Regions from separate parts of the Streptomyces sp. NPDC026673 genome, predicted to be linked through region 4. Evidence: riboswitches for the same ligand, from Rfam matches in the RefSeq annotation. Region 4 holds a riboswitch; each other region holds the start of a gene.

What was found. A riboswitch is a leader RNA that binds a small molecule or an ion and turns the genes downstream of it on or off. The one in region 4 is predicted to bind cyclic di-AMP.
Positions count from the first base shown of each region.
Region 1: another riboswitch for cyclic di-AMP. It lies ahead of AB0F62_RS35165 (NlpC/P60 family protein); the one in region 4 lies ahead of AB0F62_RS30665 (transglycosylase family protein).
Region 2: another riboswitch for cyclic di-AMP. It lies ahead of AB0F62_RS38195 (C40 family peptidase); the one in region 4 lies ahead of AB0F62_RS30665 (transglycosylase family protein).
Region 3: another riboswitch for cyclic di-AMP. It lies ahead of AB0F62_RS21685 (M23 family metallopeptidase); the one in region 4 lies ahead of AB0F62_RS30665 (transglycosylase family protein).

Region 1 is NZ_JBEZXR010000079.1:14,826-19,079, reverse strand. It holds gene AB0F62_RS35175 (NlpC/P60 family protein) at 1-691, opposite strand, end outside; gene AB0F62_RS35170 (hypothetical protein) at 1,045-1,398, shown strand; gene AB0F62_RS35165 (NlpC/P60 family protein) at 1,415-2,533, opposite strand; cyclic di-AMP (ydaO/yuaA leader) riboswitch at 2,541-2,699, opposite strand; gene pcrA (DNA helicase PcrA) at 3,017-4,254, shown strand, end outside.
Region 2 is NZ_JBEZXR010000098.1:16,785-21,038, reverse strand. It holds gene AB0F62_RS38215 (DUF397 domain-containing protein) at 1-151, opposite strand, end outside; gene AB0F62_RS38210 (helix-turn-helix transcriptional regulator) at 167-1,018, opposite strand; gene AB0F62_RS38205 (ATP-binding protein) at 1,305-1,736, shown strand; gene AB0F62_RS38200 (GNAT family N-acetyltransferase) at 1,749-2,393, opposite strand; gene AB0F62_RS38195 (C40 family peptidase) at 2,471-2,944, opposite strand; cyclic di-AMP (ydaO/yuaA leader) riboswitch at 2,948-3,106, opposite strand; gene AB0F62_RS38190 (hypothetical protein) at 3,454-3,759, opposite strand; gene AB0F62_RS38185 (ATP-dependent Clp protease proteolytic subunit) at 3,766-4,254, opposite strand, start outside.
Region 3 is NZ_JBEZXR010000031.1:64,503-68,756, reverse strand. It holds partial or broken gene AB0F62_RS21690 (GntR family transcriptional regulator) at 1-295, opposite strand, end outside; gene AB0F62_RS21685 (M23 family metallopeptidase) at 551-1,315, opposite strand; cyclic di-AMP (ydaO/yuaA leader) riboswitch at 1,330-1,487, opposite strand; gene AB0F62_RS21680 (pitrilysin family protein) at 1,728-3,098, opposite strand; gene AB0F62_RS21675 (pitrilysin family protein) at 3,116-4,254, opposite strand, start outside.
Region 4 is NZ_JBEZXR010000058.1:11,691-15,944, forward strand. It holds gene AB0F62_RS30660 (SAM-dependent methyltransferase) at 1-137, opposite strand, end outside; gene AB0F62_RS30665 (transglycosylase family protein) at 355-1,512, opposite strand; cyclic di-AMP (ydaO/yuaA leader) riboswitch at 1,517-1,706, opposite strand; gene AB0F62_RS30670 (aldo/keto reductase) at 2,330-3,337, shown strand; gene AB0F62_RS30675 (GNAT family protein) at 3,495-4,127, opposite strand; gene AB0F62_RS30680 (peptidylprolyl isomerase) at 4,221-4,254, shown strand, end outside.

The DNA of each region.
Region 1 (4,254 bases), on a different contig from region 4:
CCCGGGAACCGGCGGCGCCGCGGCCGGCGCGGGCCGCGTCGGCGGAACCGTGCCCGCCGGAGGTGAGCACCTCGGCGCGCTGGGCGGCGGTGAGGCGGCCGAGCACCTGCCGCGCCGAGGCGAGCCGCTGCTCCACGGTGCGCTTGTGGGCGGCGAGTTCGGCACGGGTGCCGCGCAGCTCCTCCAGCTCGGCCTCGGTCTCGGCGCGGAGCTGCTCGATGTCGCGGTGCTGTGCGGACAGCGCGCGCAGCGCCGCGTTCTGGCGGCTGCTCATCCGGTCCAGCATCCCGGCGCGCTCCAGGTACTCGCCGGGGGAGGAGGCCAGGGCGAGCTGGACGGCGGGGTCGAAGCCGCCGCTGCGGTACTGGGCGGTGGCGATGGAGCCGAGGTCGTCCCGGGTGCGGTTGAGGCGCTCGGTCCTGCGGGCGAGTTCGTCCTGGAGGTCCTCGATCCGCTCGGTGGCCGTGTCCGCCTTCTCCTTGGCGCCGTTGTACCGCTCGGTGGCCTGCTCGGCCTCCTCGTAGAGGCGGTCCACCCGGGTCCGGGCCTCGTCCGCGGTCAGCCGGGGCTCGGCGTGGCCGGCCTCGCCGAACATCGTCACGGAAGCCGCGCCCGCGAGGGCGAGACCGGCGGCGGTGCGCGCGGTCGCGCCGGCGAGGCCGCGCTCCTTGGGCCTTCTGTGCGACGCCACGCGCCGTCACTCCTTCCGGGCTGCCGTCCGTACGTCCCCCGGTGGTCCGGCGGCGGGCGGACGGGGAGCCGTCCACCGCCGGACCTTCGGCGGGGGTGGCCGTGCCGGGGAACACCGGGGAACGGGGTCCTCGCGGCAGTGGGGATCGGCCACCTGGGGCAGGACGCTAAACCTGGACGTCGGGAGCGAGAGCCGGAGTGTGCGGGACTGGTCCGATTCGGCCGCGGTCTGCCCGCCGATGACCGCTGTTCGACGGGTGACCTGGTCACTTGCGGTCCGGCCGTGACCGATGTGAGGGAAGAGGGGCACCTCGGTGCCGGGTGCTGGTATGGGCGTGACTAGGGTCCTGAGCCATGGACGTACTCATCAACCTCTTCGTCGGCCTGCACATCATCGGCATCGCCGCGCTGCTGGGCGGCTTCCTCACCCAGATGAAGGCCATGGGCCGTGGCGAGGCCCGCTTCGTTCCGGGCATGCTGCACGGCGCGCTGACCATGCTCGTCACCGGGGTGGTGCTGGTCGGCCTCAACCAGGCCGACGACCAGCCGGTCAACAACATCAAGATCGGCATCAAGCTCGCGATCCTGGTGGTGATCCTCGGCCTGGTCTACGTCAAGCGGGACGAGGAGAAGGTGCCGGCGGCGGCCTTCGGCACCGTGGGCGCGCTGACCACCGCCAACATCTTCATCGCCGTGCTGTGGACCTGAGCACCGCGCGGACCGCTCAGGCCATCCGGGCGTAACCGTAGATCGGCATCTCGGTGATCGGGGCGATCTTCACGACGCTGCCCGTGTGCGGGGCGTGGATCATCTGGCCGCCGCCGATGTAGAGGCCGACGTGGGTGATGTCCGAGTAGAAGAAGACCAGGTCGCCCGGTTGCAACTGGTCGGCGGTGACACGGCTGCCGAAGTCGACCTGGTCGTAGGTGACGCGGGGGATGGAGACGCCCGCGGCGGCCCAGGCGGCCTGGGTCAGGCCCGAGCAGTCGTAGGAGTTCGGGCCCGTGGCGCCGTACACGTACGGCTTGCCCAACTGGGCGCGCGCGAACTCGATCGCCTTGGCCGCCTTGGCGGCGTAGGTCCCGGACGCGGCCGTCGAGCCCGTGGACGAACCCGAGGCGGTGTTCTGCGCCGCGGCCTTCTCCCTGGCGGCGATCTGGGCGGCCTTCTCGGCCGCCTCCTCCTGGCGCTTCTTCTCCAGCGCCGCCAACCGGGCCTTCTCCTGGGCGGTGAGGCTGTTCAGCAGCTTCTGCGCCGCGGCCAGCTTCTGCTTGACGGCCGTCTTCTCCGTGTTCAGCCGCTGCTGCGCCTCGGTCAGCTTCTGCAGGCTCTCGACGGCCTCCGCGCGCTTCTGCGTCGTTACGGCCTGCTCGGCGCGGAAGGTCTCCAGCGCCTGCTCCTGGCGGTCGGACAGGCGGTTCATCAGGTGCGCCTGGTCCAGGAACTGCTGCGGGTCGGAGGTGAGCAGGAAGGTCGTCGTCCCGTCCAGACCGCCGCCGCGGTACTGCGCCGCCGCGTACTCGCCGATCGTGCGGCGGGCGTCGTTGAGCGTCTCGGTCTTGCGGGCCACCTGGTCGAGCAGCGCGTCGGCCCGCGACCGCTGCTTGTCGGCCTGCTCCTTGGCGCCGTTGTACCGCTCGGTGGCGGCCTCGGCCTGGTGGTGGAGCGTGTCGACCCGGGCCTTGACCTCGGTGATCGAGGGCTTGTCGGGTGAGGCGGGCGCGGCGCTCGCGCTCTCGCCGAAGAGGGTGACCGTCGCCAGTGCGGCGGTCGTGAGTCCCACGGCAGCACGAGGGCCGGGGACGGTCAGCGCGCGGGGGCGCGGCTTGCGGTGCGTCGCCAAGTCGGGCGGCTCCTTCCGTGGACCGCCTACCGGGTTAGCTGTCGGGTTCGGGCTTCGGAAGGCCGCCCTACCGTCCGTCCGGGCGCGCCGCGCTCGTACGGACCGATTCACCCCAAGGTCGTGGGTCCCCGGCTCCGGCGGTCGCCGGACTCAGCGGAGGCGGCCCGTGACGGCACGGTCGCCGCCGCTCGGAGCGGACCGCCTGATGCGGCACGGTAGTCAACTGCGGGGGTCTGTGGGAACCCTGGTGTTCGATTTGTCCGCAATCATTTCGTGACCTTCACGATTCGGGGCCGTGACGCGGCCGCTCCGGGGACCGGCCGTGTCGGGACGGTGGCGCGCCGCGACCGGCGGAGGCGACCGGCGGCGGTGTCCGGGGGCGACCGGGGGTGCGGACGGGGACCCGGCGGACCCGGGCGGGCTCGGGCGGGCTCGGGCAAGCGGGGCAACGCTGTCCGTCCCACGCCCTAGACTCGGGAGGCGATGAGCAGCCTCTTTGACGACAGCTTCCTGGCCGGCCTCGAACCGACGGAGGAGCAGCCCCCGCCGCCTCCCGAGGACGAGCCCGAGACGGTGCCCGACGATCTCTTCGAGGGGCGCTTCGACGCGCCCGTCGACCGGGACGCGTACTACCGCGACGGCGCCGCGCGCCCGGCCGTCGACCCGGCCGCGCTGCTCGAGGGGCTCAACGAGGAGCAGCGCGCCGCGGTCGAGCACTCCGGCTCCCCGCTGCTCATCGTCGCCGGCGCCGGCTCCGGCAAGACCCGGGTGCTCACCCACCGCATCGCGTATCTGCTGGGCGCCCGCAAGGTGCACCCGGGCCAGATCCTGGCGATCACCTTCACCAACAAGGCCGCCGGCGAGATGAAGGAGCGCGTCGAGCAGCTGGTCGGCCCGCGCGCCAACGTGATGTGGGTCTCCACCTTCCACAGCGCGTGCGTCCGCATCCTGCGCCGGGAGTCCAAGAAGCTCGGCTTCACCTCCAGCTTCTCGATCTACGACGCGGCCGACTCCAAGCGCCTGATGGCGCTGGTCTGCCGCGACCTGGACCTGGACCCCAAGCAGTTCCCGCCGAAGTCCTTCAGCGCCAAGGTCTCCAACCTCAAGAACGAGCTCATCGACGAGGAGACCTTCGCGGACCAGGCGGAGAACCCCTTCGAGAAGAAGCTCGCCGAGGCCTACGCGATGTACCAGTCGCGGCTGCGCGAGGCCAACGCGCTCGACTTCGACGACATCATCATGACCACGGTCAACCTGCTCCAGGCCTTCCCGGACGTCGCCGAGCACTACCGGCGCCGCTTCCGCCACGTCCTGGTCGACGAGTACCAGGACACCAACCACGCCCAGTACACGCTGGTGCGCGAGCTGGTCGGGACCGGTGACGCGGAGGAGGGCGGCGAGGGGCCCGCCGAGCTGTGCGTGGTCGGCGACGCCGACCAGAGCATCTACGCCTTCCGCGGGGCGACGATCCGCAACATCCTCCAGTTCGAGGAGGACTACCCGCAGGCCCGCACCATCCTGCTGGAGCAGAACTACCGCTCCACCCAGACCATCCTGTCGGCCGCCAACGCCGTCATCGAGCGCAACGCCTCCCGCCGCCCCAAGAACCTGTGGACGGAGGCCGGCCAGGGCCCGGTCATCACCGGCTATGTCGCCGACCAGGAGCACGACGAGGCGCAGTTCATCGCCGACGAGATCGACCGGCTCACCGACGCCGGCGA
Region 2 (4,254 bases), on a different contig from region 4:
CGCGTACGGCGAGCTGTCCCGAGAGCGGCCCGTCCCCGATGAGGGCCGCCTCGACGCAGTTGTTCGCCGCCGTGCTGTAGCTGCTGCGTCGCCAGTTCACGCCGCAGAGGGACGCACTGGAGGTGACGTACTGAGGCAGTGCGTTGGACATTGGGGGTGTGCCTCCTTACGCGCCTTTGCCGATGCCGGAGATGAAGGACAGCGACTGTTCACTCGACAGGGCGTGGGAGCGCAATCGATTGAAGGCAGCACCGTACGCCCTGACATCCTCTTGCTGATCCAGATAGAGACTACTCGTCAAATGGTCGAGAACAACCACGTCGAGATCGGCAATGCGCGGAAATGAGAAGATTACGAAAGGCCCGGTGACGCCTATATGCCCACCGGCCGAGAAAGGCAGCACCTGCAGATGCACATGAGGCAGTGAACCCAGCTCGACAAGATGGCTCAATTGCGCCGCCATCACCCCCGGCCCCCCGACCCTGCGCCGCAGCACCGCCTCGTCCAGCACCGCCCACAGCTCCAGCGGGGGATCCGCGCGCAGCACCGCCTGGCGGGCCATCCGCACCTGCACCAGCGTCGCGATCTGCCGCGGACCGAGCTGCGGCAGGACGGAGCGGGTCAACTCGCGGGCGTAGTCGGGGGTCTGCAGCAGTCCCGGCACCACGGTGGTCTCCAGGGTGCGCGCCCGGCAGGCGTCGGTCTCCAGGGAGATGAAGTCCCGGTAGGCGGAAGGGAGTTCCTCGCGGAACTCATGCCACCAGCCGCGCCGGTCGCCCTCGCCCGCGAGCGCGGCCAGCATCTCCCGCAGCCGCTGGTCGCGCACCCCGTAGACGTCCAGCAGCGCCGTGACGTCCTCGGGGCGCACTCCGCTGCGGCCGGTCTCGATCCGGCTGACCTTGGACTGGTGCCACCCCAGCCGCTGGGCGGCCTCGCCGCTCGTGAGCCCTGCCGTGTCGCGCAGACGACGCAATTCCGAGCCGATCTTGCGGCGGCGTACCGCCGGCACCTGCTGCATGGTGTGTGCACCTCCCGGTTCCCGGCACCCCCGCCGGTCCCCGAGCGAAGTCTGCCGCGCAAATACGTTCTCTCGTAGCAGAGTTCACCGCTTTGGGCGACAGATATATGCATATAGCTGTGGTGACACCGGATTAAGGGCACGATGAGTGACACTCTGGCGCGTGAGTGCCGTCCGGATCGTGCCGCGCGGAAGGCGGGGCACGGCGCCGTCGGCTGCCGCGCGTACGGCCACGGGCGCGGCCGCGTCGGAGTCCTGGGCACGGCGGGAAAGGGACAGCGTCGCCATGGCAGACCACCAGGAAGCATCCGTCACCCTGCCGAGCGACCCTGCCTCGGTCCCCGCGGTACGTCGCTACGTGAGCGACCTGCTGGCGGAGTGGGGCATGCCGGATGACTCGGAACCCGCCGACTCCGTACGGCTCATCGTCTCCGAACTCGCGACCAACGCCGTGCTGCACACCCTCGGTCAGTCGCCGACGTTCACCCTCGACATCCAGCTGGACCGCGACGAGCAGCTGCGCATCGGGGTCACCGACAGCCACCCGCGGTGGCCGCGGAGACTGCCCGCGGCCGTCCAGCAGGACAACGGCCGGGGCATGGTGATTATCCGTCATCTCACGGCGGAGGCGGGCGGCACGCTCCTGGTCACGCCCACCCCCGAGGGCGGCAAAACGGTGTGGATCAGCCTCCCCTGGGCCGCCGCCGCCGTCGAGTGACCCCGGTGGCCCTCACTCCTCCCGGGTGAGCAGCAGCGCTTCCGCGCCCATCGGCACGAAGCCCGCGGCCGTGAACGCCCGCACGCTCGCGGCGTTGCCCGGGGCGATCTGCGCCCACACGGTCTCCCCGTCCGGGACGAGATGCCGCGCCGCCAGGGCCAGCCGGCGGCCGAGCCCGGCGCCGCGCGCCCCCGGGTCTACCTCCACGGCCGCCTCCCAGCGGCCCGCCACACCCCGGCCCGTCAGGACCGTGCCCCCGGGCACCGTCCACGCCCGTACGGCGTCGCGGTGCCGCAGGGCCCGCACGATCCGTGGATGTCCCCGGTCGCCGGTCTCCCGCAGGGCCGGGCCCGGGCCGGACGGCGGCGGTCCGGGCAGCGCGGGCGCGGCGGTGAGGAGGTCGACGTTGTTCACCGCGCGGCCCAGGAGCCCGCACAGCGCGGTGAGGAACGGCGGATTGAGCGGCGCCGAGAGGTCACCGGGCGGCAGGAGCCCGCGGATCCGTTCGGCGTCGGCGTCCGCGAAGACCACGGTGTGGGCGGTGAAGGCGATCACCCCGGCATCGCGCGGCCCGGGCTGCGGCACGATCGTCACCGAGCCGTCCGCGGGCGGGAAGAGGCCCGCGGCGGCATCGGCGAGGATCCGTTCGAGCGTCATGCCGGCACGCTACCGCCACGTCCACGGCGCCGGTCGCGTTGCCCGGGAGCCCCGGCTCCCGGGCAACGCGACCGGGGTCACCTCACCCGGCCGTACCAGACGCTGCGGCTCCAGATCTTCTCCAGCCGCACCTTTCCGCCTGGCTTGGGGGAGTGCCAGATCTTCCCGTGCCCCGCATACATCCCCACGTGGTAGATGTTGCTCCCGTAGTGGAAGAAGACCAGGTCACCACGGGTCCGCGCGGACTTCCGGATGTGCCGGACGCTGTTGTACTGCGCCGCCGCGGTGCGCGGGAGCTTCTTGCCCACCTTCTTGAAGGAGTAGAAGGTGAGCCCCGAGCAGTCGAACCGGCGCGGGCCGGCGGCCCCGTACGCGTACGGCGCTCCCCTCTTGGACGCCGCGATCTTCAGTGCCTTGGCGGAGACCGTCGCCGCGTCGGCCTGCTGGGCGAGGTCCGGCAGTACCGCGGGACCGGCCACGGCGGCCGCCGTGAGGGCGGAGGCCGCCCCCAGCCGGCACAGCACCGCGGACATGGCTGTCGGCGCACTCATGCGCAACCCTTCGTCGTCCGCCTGCGAAGGATGACCTGTCGGGTTCGGGCAGGCGAAGATGCCCGGCCGCTGCTGCGGCTTCACCCCAAGGGACCGGCGATGGCGCCGGTCCCGTCCTGCTCGGGTCCTCCGCTCCTGCCGATGCGTCGGTGTCGACCTGGCATCCGCGGCGGCGGCAGGATTCGGCGTCCGCGCGGACCGCCCCGCCGGGATGACGGGGGCTTGTCGTCGAAGGGATGATCACCCACCGAAGCGGCCGATTCCCAGCACAACCGGTCGAATGTGAGTCTCTTCACGACTCACCTATTCGGGTGGACTCCGCGGCGGGGGACTCTGTCTGACGAGTCGAAAGGAGTCGAACACCTGGGATGGAGTGCCGTATTCCCCATGTGTGCGGCCATATCGCGCAAGTCGGGGACACTCGGGCGTCCACGGCAAGTACAACGATCGGGCGAGTCCATTCGGTTCGAGTTCGCGCCGCTCGAACGGACCAGTGCGGTGACGCTCCGTCAGCGTGGCCGGGGTGAGGGCAAGGTCACCTGGCCGGCTCGGCGTTCGCCGTCGAGCACCCGCAGGGCCCGTTCCATGGTCCCCGTGTGCACCTCGTTCTCCCCGCGCATGTGCATCAATGTCAGCGCGTCACGCAGCTCCGCCGCCCGTCCCACCAGGGCCTGCGCGGCGCGCAGTGCCCCGTAGGTGTCCCGGGAGCGGGACGGATTGATCCGGCCCAGCAGGTCCACGACCTCCAGATAGGCGTCGATGAGTTCGCCCTCGGCCCGGGTCAGGGCCGGGAGCGGCGGAAGTTCGGGCACCACGGCCGGTCACCGCAGGGTGCGCGGGGCGCGGCCGGCGTCGCCCTTGCGGCTCAGCGTCAGCCGGTCGACCAGGCCGTAGGCCACGGCCGACGGGGCGTCAAAAATCGTGTCCCGCTCGATGTCGGCCCGGATCCGCTCCGGTTCCCGGCCGGTGTGACGTACCAGCAGCTCCTCCAACTGTTCCCGTCGGCGAAGCAGTTCCCTGGCCTGGATCTCCAGGTCCGCCGTGGTGCCCTGGATCGCCTCCGCGAACGACGGCTGGTGGATCAGCACCCGCGCGCCGGGGGTCGCCATCCGCTTGCCGGGCGCTCCGGCGGCGAGCAGGACCGCCGCCGCCGAGGCGGCCTGGCCGACGCACACCGTCGACACGTCGCAGGTGACGAACTGCATGGTGTCGTAGATCGCGGTCATGGCGGTGAAGGACCCGCCGGGGGAGTTGATGTAAAGCGAGATGTCCCGCTCCGGCGAGGTGGCCTCCAGATGGATCAGCTGGGC
Region 3 (4,254 bases), on a different contig from region 4:
GCGCGGCCCCCAGCGGCTCCAGCAGGCCGCGGATGTCCAGCAGGTCGGCGGCCTCCTGCTCGGTCGGCTCGGCGACGGACGCCCCGGCGTGCCTGCGGGTCTGCACGAAGCCCTCGGACTCCAGGGTGCGCAGCGCCTCGCGCACCGGGACCCGGGACACCCCGTAGCGCTTGGCCAGCTGCTCCTCGGTCAGCCGGCTGCCGGGCGCGAAGAACCCGCTGATGATGTCGTCACGGATCGCCGTGCACACCGCCTGGGCCGCAATTCGGCGCCCCGCGCCGCCGGTCCCGTTCACGTCCGACCCCACATCGCAGGTTCCTTTCGGTGCGCGCCGACAGCCGTCGATTAATCCCCGCGTAACGGAGGAGCCGGCGTTTCTGCGGCGACTCTATTCCAGCACGGCGGCGATTCCGACGGCAGCCCTGAATTCATGGAACGTTTTTGGACAGTCCACGGCCGGGAAGCGCCGGGCACGCCGAAGGCCCCGGCGGGGGAACCGGGGCCTTCGTGTGGGGGGAGGGGAGTGGCTCGGATGCGGCTTTGACGCCGCTCAGATGCGGACGCCCTTGGAGCGCAGGTACGCCAGCGGGTCCACGTCGGCGCCGTAGGCCGGGGCCGTACGGGCCTCGAAGTGCAGGTGCGGACCGGTCACATTGCCGGTGGCGCCCGACAGGCCGATCTGCGAGCCGGCGGAGACGGTCTGACCCACCGACACGCCCAGCGACGACAGGTGGGCGTACTGGGTGTACATGCCGTCCGCGTGCCGGATCACGACGTTGTTGCCGTAGGAGCCGCCCCAGCCCGCCTCGACGACGGTGCCCGCGCCGACGGCGTGCACCGGGGTGCCGACGGAGGCCTGGAAGTCCACTCCGGTGTGGTAACCGGACGACCACAGGCTGCTGGTGGCGTGGTAGGGGGTGCCGATGGAGCCGGCGACCGGCGGCATCCAGCCGCCGAGCGTGCCGCGGGCCCCGGCACCGCTCCTCGCCGCACGCGAGGTGGCGGCCTCCCGGGCGGCCTTGGCCTTGGCCGCCTTGGCGGCGGCCTCCTTGGCGGCCCGCTCGCGGGCGACGGCCTTGGCGTGCGCGACCTGGGCCTCGTGGCGCTTGCGCGCGACGTCGGCGGCCTGGTGCTGGGCCGACGCCTGGTCGGCGAGGTGCGCCGCGAGGTCGCCGGCGACGGCGGCGCAACGGGCGAAGGCGGAACCGTCGGTCCTGGTGTCGGCGGCGGCCGCGGGCCCGACGAACGCACCGGTGGTCATGGCGGTCAGCGCGGCGGCGCCGGCCAGAGTGGAACGCATGGAGAACGACGCCATGGGCAGGCGGAGATCCTTTCCTTCCTTCTCGCCTACCGGGTTAGCTGACGGGTTCGGAGCAGGAAGGTCTCCTACGGGCGGCGCACGCCGCCCGATTCACCCCAGGGGACATCACAGGTGGGTCCCCGGCTCCCCAGGCTCACGCCCGACGGGGACTCGGCGATCGTTGCTCCGGTGCCGCGGGTGGCGGCTGCTTCCGCCGGACAACCCGAGGACGCTAACCGGGCGTTGCGCCCGGCTCCAAAAAAATCCGGCAATATGTGCCGGATGCCACACCGGGACCCAAGCCGCCGCAACGGAACGTGATCGGAGTCACGGGCGGGCTCGTACGGCACCGACCGGGCGCCCCGCCTCCGCCCGGGCACGCCGCGGCCCCGGGCGCCACAGGGGCTCCCGGGGCCGCGGCCGGGGGCTAGGCTCCCGTGACGACCTCGACCGGGCCGATGCCCAGCTCGCGGACGGGGCCGGCGATGGCGGACGCGTCCCCGACGAGGACGACGACGAGCCGGTCCAGCGGGAAGGCGTTGACCGCCGCGGCCGTCGCCTCGACCGTGCCGGTCGCGGCGAGGCGCTCGTAGAGCCGGGCCTGGAAGTCGTCCGGCAGATACTGCTCGACCTGGTCGGCGAAGGTCCCCGCCACCGCCGAGGCGGTCTCGTAGCGCAGCGGGGCGACGCCCACCAGGTTCTGGACGGCGACGTCACGCTCCTCGTCGGTCAGGCCGTCCGCCGCCAGGGTCTGCAGCACCTGCCAGGCGTCGGCCAGCGCGGGGGCCGTGACGTCGGTCGCCACGGACCCGCTGATGCCGAGCAGGGAGGCACCGGTGCCCTCGGGGGTGGAGAGCAGCACCTGACCGAAGGCCCGCACGCCGTAGGTGTAGCCCTTCTCCTCGCGCAGGACGCGGTCCAGGCGGGAGGTCAGCGTGCCGCCGAGGCAGTACGTGCCGAGCACCTGGGCGGCCCACACGGGGTCGTGGCGGTCGGCGCCCGCCCGGCCGACGAGCACCTGGGTCTGGACGGAGCCGGGCCGGTCGACGATCACGACCCGCGCGGTGTCGTCCGCGGTGATCGAGGGCAGCGGGCGGCGCTCGGCGGGCTTGCCGCTCCACTCCCCCACCGTGCCCTCCAGGAGCGCCTCCAGATCGATCCCGGCGAGATCACCGACCACGACGACGGTGGAGGTGGACGGCCGCACGTGCGTGTCGTAGAAGGCGCGGACGGCGGACGCGTCGATGCGCGCGACCGTCTCCTCGGTGCCCTGGCGCGGCCGGGAGCAGCGCAGGTCGGCGGCGAAGAGCTCCTTGGACAGCGCCATGGCGGCGCGCCGCGCGGGGTTGGCCAGCTCGTGCGGGATCTCGTCGAGGCGGTTGCCCACCAGCCGCTCGACCTCGTCCTCCGGGAACGCCGGGGCGCGCAGCGCGTCGGCGAGCAGGCCCAGGGCCTTGTCCAGACGCGAGGCGGGCACCTCCAGGGAGACCCGCACACCGGGGTGGTCGGCGTGGGCGTCGAGAGTGGCCCCGCAGCGCTCCAGCTCGGCGGCGAACTCCTCCGCGCTGTGCTTGTCGGTGCCCTCGGACAGCGCGCGGGCCATGATCGTGGCGACGCCGTCCAGGCCCTCCGGCTCGGCGTCGAGCGGCGCGGAGAGCAGCACCTCGACGGCGACGACCTTCTGGCCGGGGCGGTGGCCGCGCAGCACGGTCAGCCCGTTGGGCAGCGTGGACCGCTCGGGTGCCGGGAAGTCCCACGGCTTGGGCTGCCCCGGCCGGGGCTGCGGGTGGAACGTCATGGTGCTGTGGACGTCGGTCACTGGTCCGCGCCCTCCTCGTCCTCGTCGGAGTCCTCGCCGGAAGCTGCCGCGGAGCCGGTGGGCTCGTAGACCAGTACGGCGCGGTTGTCGGGCCGCAGAGTGGCCGCGGCGATGTCGCGCACCTCGTCGGCGGTGATGTCCAGGATCCGCTTGACGGCGGTCAGCGCCAGCTGCGGGCTGCCGAACAGCACCGCGTACCGGCACAGTTCGTCGGCGCGGCCGCCGACGGTGGCCAGCCGGTCCAGCCACTCGCGCTCGAGCTGGGCCTGGGCCCGCTCCATCTCCTCGGCGGTCGGGCCCTCCTCGGCGAAGCGGGCCAGCTCGTCGTCGACTGCCGCCTCGATGGCGGGCACCTCGAAGCCGCTGGAGGCCTTGACGTCCAGCCAGCCGAGCGACGGCGCCCCGGCCAGCCGCAGCAGCCCGAAGCCCGCGGCGACGGCGCTGCGGTCACGGCGCACGAGGCGGTTGTGCAGCCGGGAGGACTCCCCGCCGCCGAGGATCGTCAGGGCGAGGTCGGCGGCGTCGGCCTCACGGGTGCCGTCGTGCGGCAGGCGGTAGGCCGCCATCAGCGCCCGGGACGGGACGTCCTCCTCGACCACCTCGCGGAGCTGCCCGCCCATCACCCCGGGGAGTGAACCGTCGCGCGGCGCCGGCTTGCCGTCGTGGGCGGGGATGGTGCCGAAGTACTTCTCGACCCAGGCGAGCGTCTGCTCGGGGTCGATGTCGCCGACGACCGCGAGGACGGCGTTGTTCGGCGCGTAGTACGTCCTGAAGAAGGCGCGCGCGTCCTCCAGCGAGGCCGCGTCCAGGTCCGCCATCGAACCGATGGGCGTGTGGTGGTACGGGTGGCCGTCCGGGTACGCCATCGCGGTCAGCCGCTCGAAGGCGGTGCCGTAGGGCACGTTGTCGTACCGCTGGCGGCGCTCGTTCTTGACCACGTCGCGCTGGTTGTCCAGGCTCTCCAGGTCCAGCGCGGACAGCAGGCTGCCCATGCGGTCGGCCTCGAGCCACAGGGCCAGCTCCAACTGGTGGGCCGGCATGGTCTCGAAGTAGTTGGTGCGCTCGAAGCTGGTGGTGCCGTTGAGGGAGCCGCCGGCGGCCTGGACCAGCTCGAAGTGGCCGTTGCCCTTGACGT
Region 4 (4,254 bases):
AAGGCCTCGATGGCCCGCCGTCCCGCCTCCCGGTCGACCTCGAAGTTGTGCGAGCCGCCCAGGTAGTAGTCGTAGATGCGGGACACGCTCGGCACGGAAAGGTCGATGCCTTGCGGGGCCCAGGCAGGACGCTCCATCAACGGCTCCAGCTCGTCGGGGATCAGGGCGACTGGTCGTGGACACGACCATGTGCGACAGAGGCTACTGATCGACCGTTCGAGAGGAAACAAGAAATGGAAATATTCGATCCGTTTTCGGTCACAGACCAAAGGCATGTGCCCTGTTCCCCGGGAACGGGAACAGGGCACATGCTACCGCCGGATGACGGTGGATCAGTTCGATCAAGCAGTTCGATCAGACGTTGACGCCGTGGGCGCGCAGGTACGCCAGCGGGTCGATGTCGGAACCGAAGTCGGGGGTGGTGCGCACCTCGAAGTGCAGGTGCGGACCGGTGACGTTGCCAGTGGCGCCCGACAGGCCCAGCTGCTGCCCGGCGGAGACGGTCTGGCCGGCCGAGACCGACAGCGAGGACAGGTGGGCGTACTGCGAGTACCGGCCGTCGGCGTGCTTGACGACGACCTGGTTGCCGTACGAGCCGCCCCAGCCCGCGGAGACCACGGTGCCGGAGGCGATCGACTTCACCTTGGTGCCGGTGGAGGCGATGAAGTCCACACCGGTGTGGTAGCCCTTCGACCACATGGCGCCGGCCTGGTGGTAGGCGGTGCCCAGGGTCACGCGGTCGAGCGGGGCGGTGTAGCCGGAGGTGCTGGCGGCCTTGGCGACGGCCGGCTTGGCGGCCGGGGCGGCCTTCGCGGCGTTGGACGCGGCCTTGGCGACGGCCTTCTCGCCCAGGGACAGGACCTGGCCCGGGTAGATCAGGTTCGGGTTGCCGCCGATGACGGACTTGTTGTTGCCGTACAGCTTCTGCCAGCCGCCCTCGACCGACTGGGCGTCGGCGATCTTGGAGAGGGTGTCGCCGCCCGCGACCTTGTAGGAACCGCCGGCGCTCTTCGCGGCGGAGGCGGCGGGCTTGTGCGCCTCGGCCTTCTTGGCGGGAGCGGTGGTGGCGGGCTTGGCGGCCGGCTTGGCGGGGGTACCCGAGACGCTCGCGGGGGTGGCCGACGGGTTGGCCATCGCCTTCGTCAGACCGGCCTTGGGGCCGCACACGGGCCAGGCCTGCGGGCCCTGGGTCGCGAGGACCTTCTCGGCGACGGCGATCTGCTCCGCCTTGGTGGCGAGGTCGGCGCGCGGGGCGTACTTGGTGCCGCCGAAGCCGGCCCAGGTGCTCTGCGTGAACTGCAGGCCGCCGTAGAAGCCGTTACCGGTGTTGATGGACCAGTTGTTGGTGCTCTCGCAGGCCGCGACCTTGTCCCAGACGCTCACGGGCGCGGCGTGGGCACCGGCGGCACCGACGATCGGGAGCGCCACGGCGGCACCCGTGGTGCCGGCGATCGCGCTGATACGGGTCAGGCGGATGTTGCGGGGACGACGGTGCTTTCCCTTACCGGGCATGCCGAATTCCTCTCCGACGCCTGCGAGGTGAGCTGTCGGGTTCGGGCTGGAGATGCCCGGCCGCAATGCGGCATGCCAAATAAAGGCACGTCGCTGCGACTTCACCCCAAGCCGTCCCGTGACCAACGGGAACGGCACTTACCTTGGGTCCCCCGCTCCTGCCGTGCGGTCTTGTCATCCGGCGTCCGGGCAGCGGCAGGACTAGGCGTTCTACCCGGAAGAATCTCGCAGGCATTTGTCCTGCGAGATCTGGAAGCTAAACGACGGAATCCTTCCGGAGCAAGGAGCGGAATCACGTGCCCCGAATACCCGCAAGTCGATCAATCACATCTGTGACTTTCGGTGAGAAGTGTCCGCTCTGCGTAGGCGAAAATATGGCCGGCGGTAATCCCGCGCTATCACACGGTGAAAACGAGAGGGAAAATTCGACGCTCGGTCGCCCGGAACCTCCGCAGCGTGTTCGCCGCGTGACACGCATCACGCATCGATTCCCGGCGCATGCACTGTGGGGGCATATGTCCGGTTAAGCACCTTAATGCCGGATAAGACATGAGGTGGATCGATCCAACCCGCCGCCGGGCAACGCCCCCTGACCCCCCGCCCGGCACAACGCCCCCACGAGGCAACCGCCGAGGCGTCCGGTCGATTCCCGCCGACGGCGACACAACCCGGCGAAGGGTGTGACGTGGGCCACAACTCCCCTTCCGCCGGGGCGCGCAGAAGAGCCGACGTCCGGAAAACGGACGTGACAGGGCCGATTCGGCGACGGTAGCCTCCCAATCCCGCACATTTTCTTACATCGCCCGGGAGCCTTCGCGTGCCCTATCTCGCCGCCGACGACCGCTACGCCTCGATGGAATACCGCAGGACCGGGCGCAGCGGGGTCCTGCTGCCCGTCGTGTCCCTGGGCCTGTGGCACAACTTCGGCGACACCTCTCCGCTGGAGACCCAGCGCGCGGTGCTGCGCCGCGCCGTGGACCGTGGCGTGGTTCACATCGACCTGGCCAACAACTACGGCCCGCCCGCCGGATCCGCCGAGGCGAACTTCGGCACCCTCTTCGCCCAGGACTTCCGTCCGTACCGCGACGAGCTCTTCATCGCCACCAAGGCCGGCTACGACATGTGGCCCGGCCCCTATGGCGAATGGGGCAGCCGCAAGTACCTGCTCTCCTCCCTCGACCAGTCCCTGGGCCGCATGGGCCTGGACTACGTCGACGTCTTCTACTCGCACCGCTTCGACCCGGACACGCCCCTGGAGGAGACCATGGGCGCCCTGGACTCCGCGGTCCGCCAGGGCAAGGCCCTGTACGCGGGCATCTCCAACTACCCCGCCGAGGCACACCGCCGCGCCACGGAGATCCTGCGCGAACTGGGTACCCCGCTCCTGATCCACCAGGCGGCGTACAGCATCCTCCAGCGCGAGCCGGAGGCCGGCGTCCTCGACGCCGTCGGCGACACCGGCACCGCTCTGATCGCCTACTCCCCGCTCGCCCAGGGCCAGCTCACCGACCGCTACCTCGACGGCGTCCCGGCCGACTCGCGGATGGCGCTCGGCCACTTCCTCAAGCGCGACGCCCTGACCGACCGGAAGCTCGCCTTCCTGCGCGCCCTCGACAAGCTCGCCGGCGAGCGCGGCCAGACCCTCGCCCAGCTGGCCCTGGCCTGGGTGCTCCGCGACCCGCGGGTCGTGTCGGTCCTCATCGGCGCGAGCAGCGTCGCACAGCTCGACCAGAACCTCGCCGCCCTCGACGCGGGCCCGCTCAGCGCGGAAGAGCTCGCCGAGATCGACCGCCTCTCGGCGGAGGCGGGTGTCGAGATCCCGTAGGTCGGACATCCCCCGCGCAACCGATCGGGCCGGCTCCCCCGGGAGCCGGCCCGATCGCGCGGTCAACGGCCTCGGCCGTGCCCCCGGCGGCCGTGGCCCCACCCTTCGACGGCCTTGTCACCGCACCTTGGCCGAGGGCGCCGGCGGACCGCGGCGCTCAGGTGAGCCGGGCCTCCAGGGCGGAGCGGACGCCGTGCCACTCCTCACGGAGGATCGAGAAGTACGCGCTGTCGCGGACGGTGCCGTCGACGGCGAGGGTGTGGGCGCGACGGATGCCCTCGAAGCGGCCGCCGATCCGTTCGATCGCCGCGCGGGAGCGCGCATTGCGCGCGTCCGTCTTCAGAGTGACGCGGAGCACACCCCACACGTCGAAGGCGTGCGTGAGCAGCAGCAGCTTCGCCTCGGTGTTGCAGGGGGTGCGCTGCGCGGACGCGCCGAGCCAGGTGCTGCCGATCTCGGCGACGGTGGGCACCGCGCCGCTGCGGGGCACGGAGCGGCCCGCGGGCCAGGCGGGCGTGGCCGTCCAGTAATCGAGGTCGAGGAAGCGGGTGGAGCCGACCAGGGTGTCGCGCTGCACGTCCCGCACGGCGAACGGGAGCGCGGCCCCGGTCGCCTGCTCCTGGAGGGCTTCCTCGATGTACCGCGCCATCGTGTCGTGGTCGTCGGGCACCTTCGTGAAGGCGTAGGTGTCGCGGGATTCGGTGGCGGCGCGCAGCAGCCCGTCCGTGTGAGCGGCGCCGAGCGGCTCCAGGCGGACGTGCTTGCCTTCCAAGGTCACGGGTTCGGGCATGCCCCGGATGGTGCTGTGCCACCCGTGCCCCGGTCAAACCCGTTTCCGCGGGGCGCGTCCGGAGTCCGCTGTGCCGGATGCGAAAATGGGGGCATGAACAGCAACGACGTGTTCTTCGACATCACGA